Regions from separate parts of the Bilifractor sp. LCP19S3_H10 genome, predicted to be linked through region 2. Evidence: predicted binding sites of a transcription regulator. Region 2 holds the regulator's gene; the other holds the start of a gene.
The links. Region 2 encodes NrdR, which represses ribonucleotide reductase genes. Its sites were predicted from a motif close to CACAANATNTTGTG; they were not measured.
Positions count from the first base shown of each region.

Region 1: a site for NrdR is predicted at 1,738-1,751, ahead of nrdD (anaerobic ribonucleoside-triphosphate reductase). Genes of this name have one in related genera too.

Region 1 covers NZ_JBQKFT010000031.1:5,598-9,800, forward strand. Annotated here, with positions in the region: gene nrdD (anaerobic ribonucleoside-triphosphate reductase) at 1-1,650, opposite strand, end outside; gene proS (proline--tRNA ligase) at 2,124-3,563, opposite strand; gene ACTQZS_RS14455 (CCA tRNA nucleotidyltransferase) at 3,815-4,203, shown strand, end outside.
Region 2 covers NZ_JBQKFT010000003.1:102,062-106,264, forward strand. Annotated here, with positions in the region: gene ACTQZS_RS03685 (aminotransferase class I/II-fold pyridoxal phosphate-dependent enzyme) at 1-210, opposite strand, end outside; gene ACTQZS_RS03690 (transposase) at 466-984, opposite strand; gene nrdR (transcriptional regulator NrdR) at 1,043-1,492, opposite strand; gene ACTQZS_RS03700 (COG2426 family protein) at 1,781-2,260, opposite strand; gene ACTQZS_RS03705 (undecaprenyl-diphosphate phosphatase) at 2,390-3,286, opposite strand; gene carB (carbamoyl-phosphate synthase large subunit) at 3,496-4,203, opposite strand, start outside.

The DNA of each region.
Region 1 (4,203 bases), on a different contig from region 2:
TTTTGCCTCAGGGTCGGTGTGACTCTTTCCGGTCATGTATACGCACATCTCATAGAGACCTGCATATCCGAGACTGATGGTGGAGTAGTTGTTGTACAGGAGCTTGTCGATGGTTTCACCCTTCTTCAGTCTCGCGAGCGCGCCATACTGCCAGAGGATCGGGGCAACATCAGAAGGTGTCCCCAGCAGTCTCTCGTGGCGGCAGCGGAGAGCACGGTGGCAGAGCTCAAGTCTCTCATCAAGGATCTCCCAGAACTTGTCCATATCCTTCTTGGAGGAGCAGGCCACATCGACGAGATTGATGGTAACGACGCCCTGGTTGAAACGGCCGTAGTACTTGTGCTTTCCATCGATGTGATTTCTGGATCCGGATTTGTTGTCGTTGTCGCAGAGACCTTCCGGTACACTTTCGTTGTCCGGTGTGAGGAAGCTTCTGCATCCCATGCAGGGATATACATCACCGTTCTTGTATTCCTTCATCTTCTTTGCGGAGATGTAGTCGGGAACCATGCGCTTAGCGGTGCATTTCGCCGCAAGCTCGGTCAGATAGTAGTACTTTGAGTCGGGGTGAATGTTGTCCTCGTCCAGAACGTAGATCAGCTTCGGGAAGGCGGGGGTGATCCATACACCTTTCTCGTTCTTGACACCCTGCATTCTCTGGATCAGAACCTCGCGGATGATGGCGGCGAGATCGGTTCTCGTCTGCCCGTCCGGAACCTCATCCAGATACATGAACATGGTAACGAAGGGAGCCTGTCCGTTGCAGGTCATCAGAGTGATGAGCTGGTACTGGATGGTCTGGATGCCGCTCTTGATTTCTTCCGCAAGACGGCGCTCCGTGATGAGGTTGATAATCTTCTCATCCATGTCCTCTCCGCATTCCTGACGCTCGGCGATAACCTCCTTGCGGATCTTCTGCCGGCTGATGTCGACGAAGGGCGCGAGGTGGGCGAGGGTAAAGGACTGACCGCCGTACTGGTTGGAGGCAACCTGAGCGACAATCTGTGTGGTGACATTGCAGGCGGTGAAGAAGCTGTGGGGCTTTTCAATCAGAGTCTCACTGATGACGGTTCCGTTCTGCAGCATGTCCTCCAGGTTGATCAGGTCACAGTTGTGCTCCTTCTGCGCGTAGTAATCGGAGTCGTGGAAGTGAATGATTCCGGCTTCATGGGCCTGTACGATATCCTCCGGAAGGAGAATACGCTTTGTCAGATCCTTGCTGACCTCTCCGGCCATGTAGTCACGCTGGGTGGAGTTGATGACAGGGTTCTTGTTGGAATTCTCCTGCTTCACCTCTTCATTGTTCTGCTCGATCAGCGAGAGAATACCATCGTCCGTGGTGTTTGATTTTCTCGCGAGCGTTCTCTTATAGCGGTAGCGGACATACTTCTGCGCAACCTCAAAGCCACGCATCTCCATGATTCCGGTCTCTACCATGTCCTGGATGTCCTCGACATTGACCGCGTGAGGCGACTGGCTTACACGGTCGGCGACATTGTCAGCAATCGCCTGGATCTGATACGGATTCATCTGATGAATCTTGTCGACTTCATTGTTGGCCTTTGCAATTGCGTTGCAGATCTTCGTAATGTCGAAGGTGACCTCTTCGCCATTTCGTTTAATGACATTTGTCGTAACTTTCTTTTCCATTTCTAATCCCCCTGGGTAGTGAAAAAACAGATTCTGGAACTCTGCCTGTTTGAATGTACTATATTTTGTTAAAAACAAAAAGTAGGGCACAACATCTTGTGTGCCCTACTATAATAACCTAACACTTGCAGAATGTGAAGGGGAAACTTGCGAAAAAAGTTCACAAGAAATCTCCGGTAAATTCAGCGTTTTTTAGTGTATAAGCTCTTCGAAAACGCAGAAGGGCTCGACGCACGCGAAGCGTGCGAAAGAGCCCGGATGCGATTTCGAAGGCAACAGGTATGAGGATGAAGCGCGAATGCGCGAAATCCGAATACCTGTTAGCGGCACGGAAGCTGCGGAGCTGCGAAGTGACGCGAAGCTTATACAGAGTAATAAAAGAGAGCTCTTCGAAAACGCAGAAGGGCTCGACGCACGCGAAGCGTGCGAAAGAGCCCGGATGCGATTTCGAAGGCAACAGGTATGGGTCTTTATTAATATGCCTTTGCCCAGATAACCTCGTGCTTCGCGGGCTTTCCGCAGCATACACACCGGTCGCTGATCCGGATCTGCTTGAAGGGAATGCAGCGGGAGGTAGCAGTGGTATCTGCCTTGATCTTGTTCTCGCACGCTTCATCACCGCACCACATCGCTCTCACGAAGCCCGGCTTTTCTGCAACAGTTTTGCAGAAGGTATCATAATCAGTCGCATCATAGATATGGGTGTCCAGGTGCTCCTTTGCGCGGCGGAACATGTCAGCCTGAATAGTTTCAAGCAGAACGGGAACCTGCTGCGGGATCTCTTCGATCGGGACGATGGTCTTTTCGCGGGTGTCGCGGCGGACCAGAACAGCCTGACCCTTCTCGATGTCCTTCGGTCCGAGCTCGATACGGATCGGGATGCCGCGCATCTCCTGCTCGGAGAACTTCCAGCCGGGACTCTTCTCTGAATCATCAAGATTCACACGGACGCCGGCAGCGGCAAGCGCCGTTTTTACTTCAAGAGCCTTGTCCATGACGCCCTCGGCATCCTGGCGGATCGGAATGATCATGACCTGAACGGGAGCGATATGAGGGGGCAGTACGAGACCGCTGTTATCGCCGTGTACCATGATCATGGCTCCGATGACACGGGTGGTCATTCCCCAGGAGGTCTGATGCACATACTTGAGGGTATTGTCCTTGTCGGTGAACTGTACGCCGTAAGCCTTTGCGAAGATGTCGTCAAAGTTGTGGCTGGTGCCGGACTGAAGGGCCTTTCCGTCGTGCATCATGGCTTCGACGGTGTAAGTGTGCTTTGCGCCTGCAAATTTCTCCTTCTCGGTTTTCTGTCCCTTAATTACAGGGATAGCCATATCCTGTTCCAGGAAATCGGCATAGACGTTCAGCATCTGAACGGTTCTCTCTTCCGATTCCTCTGCGGTTGCGTGAGCAGTATGACCCTCCTGCCACAGGAATTCACGGGAGCGGAGGAAAGGACGGGTTGTCTTCTCCCAACGCAGAACGGAACACCACTGGTTGTATAATTTTGGAAGATCTCTGTGGGAATGGATGTCTTTTGCATAAAAATCGCAGAACAGTGTCTCGGAAGTCGGGCGCACACAGAGACGCTCAGTCAGCTTCTCGGATCCGCCCTGGGTGATCCACGCGACCTCCGGAGCAAAACCCTTCACAAGCTCTGCCTCCTTGTTGAGAAGGCTTTCCGGGATCAGCATCGGCATATATACGTTCTGAACGCCGGTCGCTTTGAAGCGGGCGTCGAGATTATTCTGGATATTCTCCCAGATCGCATAGCCGGCGGGTTTAATCGCCATGCAGCCCTTTACGCTGGTGTATCCGATCAGATCGGCCTTGACGCAGACATCGGTATACCACTGCGCAAAATCGTCTTCCATCGACGTGATTTGCTCTACTAATTTCTTATCCTTTGCCATAGTGAACTCCTGATTATTTATCGATCCTGTACATAACGGTACTTAATGTGGTTGCGGTTTCTTCGCGAACGCAATCAGCATAAATTCTAACCTCAATAGAAATGGTTGTCAAGGCTGACGGTACCGCTTCGATTGACAGGCTGACGGTACCGCTTCGCTTGCATCAGGCTGTAAAACGGATTATGATGGTAAAAGTTCAGACGGAGAATTTCCGGAAAAGCTGAAGTGAGAGTGGAAAGGTACTGTGTAGTATGAAGATAAGAATACCGGCGACTGTCCGCATGGTTCTGGACAGCCTGCATGCAAAGGGATATGAAGCCTATATCGTAGGCGGATGTGTGCGTGATTCCATTCTGGGAAGAAGGCCGGAGGACTGGGATATCACGACGTCGGCTCTCCCGGAGCAGGTGAAGCGGATTTTTGTGAAGACGGTGGATACCGGAATTGAGCATGGAACGGTGACGGTGCTTGTGGGCGGCAGGGCGCATGAGGTGACAACCTATCGGATTGACGGTACATATAAGGACAGTCGTCATCCGGAAAATGTTACCTTCACGGCGAGTCTGCCGGAGGACTTGAAGCGCCGGGATTTCACCATCAACGCGATGGCGTACAATGAGGAAGAGGGTCTGATTGATCT
Region 2 (4,203 bases):
GTCAGAATATCCCTCACAGTCTGCGAGGTTGCTCATCATATCGTGGATCACCTCATCCGGAGCTGTAAAGCCGAAGGTCGCCGGGTTGCCGATATTCAGCTTCAGGATCTTCTTTCCGTCCTCCTCCATGCGAGCCGCCTCTGCAACAACCGGGCCGCGGACATCATATAACACATTATCCAGCTTTGATGATTTATTGAACTGTCTCATAACTGTACCTCCCCAGATGAATATGTACGGGCAGTCAGCCACATCCGCTCATACATAGTATGAAACGGTGGGGCAAACGCCGCGACAGACCGGCAAAGCCGGTCACATGCAGCAGCTGCACGGGTTGTGAAGCAACGGAGCAACTGTCTTTATATATCTCATGTCATTCTATATATTGTGGCGCTAATTCCCGTCATTTTCAATTTCAATCAGAATATATTGTAACATTTACACTCAATTCTTGCAACGCGCACCTTATACACGTTGTGGTGCTCCGCCTGCTGCCCGTTTCTTTTCCCGGATCCGTCTCAAAAGTGGATTAAGCCTCGGGTCCGCACTGTTCATCACAAGCGAGATCAGTTCCTTCATATATGTGCCGAGAAGATCCTCTCCTGTTTTTTCCGTGTTTGCCTCATTTCTGGCCCGGAACCGCCGGAATGTATTGGTGCTGAACGGCTGGCTGTCATAAACCGTCGTGTGAAGGGCGTACTGAAATCTCACATCAAAATTCAGCGTCTCGATCATCTCATCGTCTGTCATGTCCAGCAGTTCTTCCAGCAGCATGCCTCCCAGCACAATATTGACCGGTGTATTCGGTCTCGGACTCCTGTCACTGTAGAAATCCGCGAATTTTCGTTCATCAATTTTCGGAAAAATATCATCCCCGAACGGTTTTGCCCAGGAACGATCCAGCAGCTTCCTCTCCCGCTCACTCAGATGATTCAGGGAATCGACAAACGAGAGCTGCTGATATGTATTTTGTACAAATGCCATGTCTTCGGGCCTTTCGTTTTCGATCGCAGAGAAACAGGTCCAGAACTGTTCCTGCGTTTTACTTCAGCAGTTTCTTGAGCTCTTCCATAAAGGTGTTCACATCCTTGAATTCACGATATACGGACGCAAACCTTACATATGCCACAGGATCCAGATTCTTCAGTCTTTCCATGACCATGGTTCCGATCTCGTGGCTTGAGATTTCCTTGTCCTCGCGGCTGTAAATCTCATTTTCTACCTGATCTACAATGTCATTCATCTGCTTGACAGAGACCATCCGTTTTCTGCAGGCGAGCATGATACCGTTGTACAGCTTGTTCCGGTCGTAACGTTCCCGCGTCATGTCCTTCTTGATCACCATGACCGGTATGTTTTCGATTTTTTCATAGGTGGTAAACCGCTTGCCGCAATGATCGCAGACCCTTCTGCGCCGGATGGAATTATCCTCCTCCACCGGTCTGGAATCAATGACTCTTGTGTTATCCTGATTACAATATGGACATTTCATCTGTATTCCCTCAAAAATCCGGGATTGCGAAAGTGCACAGCACAGGCAATCCGAAGCATATCCAATTTGTGACGCAATTTAACCCTGGTTGTTTCACTGTTCCCGTTCGTCCGCTGCAGGAATGATGCCAATCCGGAAGAACGACAGACAATTACACATCGTTCCCATTCCTTCACATCTGACACGTCAGAGATAACCTTGTCCTGCCTTCCGGCTCATTCATCCCGTGATCAGGCCTGCTGCTCCGAGCACGTCCGGCCACTCCGCAAGAGTTATTCCGGGCTCAATTCATCCCGCAATAAGTCCTGCCGCTCCGAGAACACCTGCCGACGCCAGCCCCATGATGATTCCGGCAAGCAGAACACCGAGCATTACGGCCACAACGCTCTCCTTGAATCCCATGTCCAGAAGGCTCGCAGCCAGTGTGCCGGTCCACGCACCGGTTCCCGGAAGCGGAATGCCAACGAAGATAAAAAGCGCGGCGAACAGACCCTTTCCTGCTTTTTCCTTCAGCTTTTCACCGCCTTTTTTCCCTTTCTCCAGGCAAAAGGTAAAAAATTTACCGATGTATTTCTTATCCGCGCCCCATTCCAGAATCTTCCTTGCAAAGAAATAAATGAATGGAACCGGAACCATATTTCCGATAACCGCGATGATATACGCGTGAAGGAGCGGAACGCCCATCTTTGCGGCGACAGGGATTGCTCCTCTGAGTTCAACGATCGGAACCATTGAGATGATAAAAGTAACGAGATATTTTCGAAACATTGCTTTCTCCTGAACGCATAATCTTTCTGTATGATCTTCTTTGTCTCTTTTTCACGGATACGTATGAAATCTGCGGTTTTTCCCACGGACCCGCATAACTATCCATGTCTCATCAAATCCTTCCGGACATCAGATGGCACCAGCGATTCCAAGAAGAATCACTATGACACCCAGTACAATCCGGTACCAGCCAAATACCTTGAAGTCATGTCTGCGGATATAATTCATCAGGAATTTGATGACAAAAATCGATACCACAAAGGAAACGACAGAGCCTAGCAGAAGCACTGCAGCTTCCAATGCCGTAAAGGCGAGTCCGAACTTCGCGAGCTTCAGCACGGAAGCGCCAAGCATCGTCGGAATGGCCAGATAGAAGGTGTATTCCGCCGCTGTCGTTCTGGACAGTCCGATCAGAATGCCGCCGATGATCGTGGCACCGGAGCGGGAAGTCCCGGGTACCATAGCCAGGCACTGAAAGATCCCGATAAACAGGGCATCCTTGAAAGAAATCCGGCTGATTTTCGATACTCTTGGATCCTTGTTTTTGTTCCGGTTTTCGATGAGGATGAACAGAATACCATAGATAATCAGCATCGCGGACACCACCTGCGGGTTGTACAGATGCTCATCCATCCAGTCATTCAGAGGGAACCCGATGATAATCGCGGGTATTACCGAGACAATAATCTTCAGCCAGAGCACGATCCTGTCCATGTAGATATACCGGTCCGCAAATTTCTGGAAGCTTCCGGCAGCGCCTTCTGTCTGCGGATTGGAGAACTGCGTCTTCGACGGAGCATTCTTCGATGTGTGGAAGGGCCACAGCTTTCTGAAATAGATCACGACGACAGCCATGATCGCGCCAAGCTGAATGACGACATCGAACATGCTGACAAAGGACTTGCTCATTCCGAGATTCAGAATCTTCTGGAAGATAATCAGATGACCGGTACTGCTGATCGGGAGCCACTCGGTAATTCCCTCCACAATACCCAGTATAATCGTTTTTAACAGTGTAATAAACATTTTTTCTTTTTCCTTACTCTTATCGTTTAAACTCTTCGAAAACGCAGACGCTGCTGTGAACGAGATAAAACACGCTGCGCGAGTTTTATCTCGCTATCGCGACGCTCGCCGCACACGAATACTTCGCATTCGGCTGCGGCTCACTGTTCGCGTAAACAAAGGAATCCGGTCTTTACATCTTCAGTAAAAACCGGATTGTCCTCTGACTCTTATTTGTTTCTGTTTCCTCGTTTCAAAATCTTTGCGATATCGATCAGATCGAGCGTCTTGATATCCGTATTTTCCAGAGATGTCGCCAGCGCTCTTGCCGTATCTACTGCGGTGATGACATTTACGCCGGTTTCGATGGCATTTCTGCGGATGACAAATCCGTCTCTGGAGTGCTCCGCGCCCTGTTCCGGTATATCGATGACCAGATCAATCTTATGTCCGAGAATCAGATCCATGAGGTTCGGACTCGGCTGTTCGATTTTATTAACCGGAACTGCATGAACTCCATGTTCTGTCAGGTATTTCGCAGTTCCCCGGGTTGAGAAAATCTTATATCCGAGATTTTCAAATCTCTTGATGATCGGAGTGATCTCCTCCTTCTCGCTGTCACGGACAGTGACGATCATGTTCTTGTATTTCGGCAGACGGACGCCTGCTCCGATGAAGGCCTTGTAAAGCGCTTCGTTGAAGGACTTCGCGATGCCCAGACATTCTCCTGTGGATTTCATCTCCGGTCCGAGGCTGATATCCGCGTCCCGGATCTTTTCGAAGGAGAAGACAGGCATCTTGATTGCCATATAATCCGCCTCCGGCTGAAGACCAGGCTCATATCCGAGCTCCCGGATCTTGTGGCCGAGAATCACCTGCGCCGCGAGCGGTACGATCGGAATACCTGTGACCTTGCTGATATAAGGAACCGTGCGGGA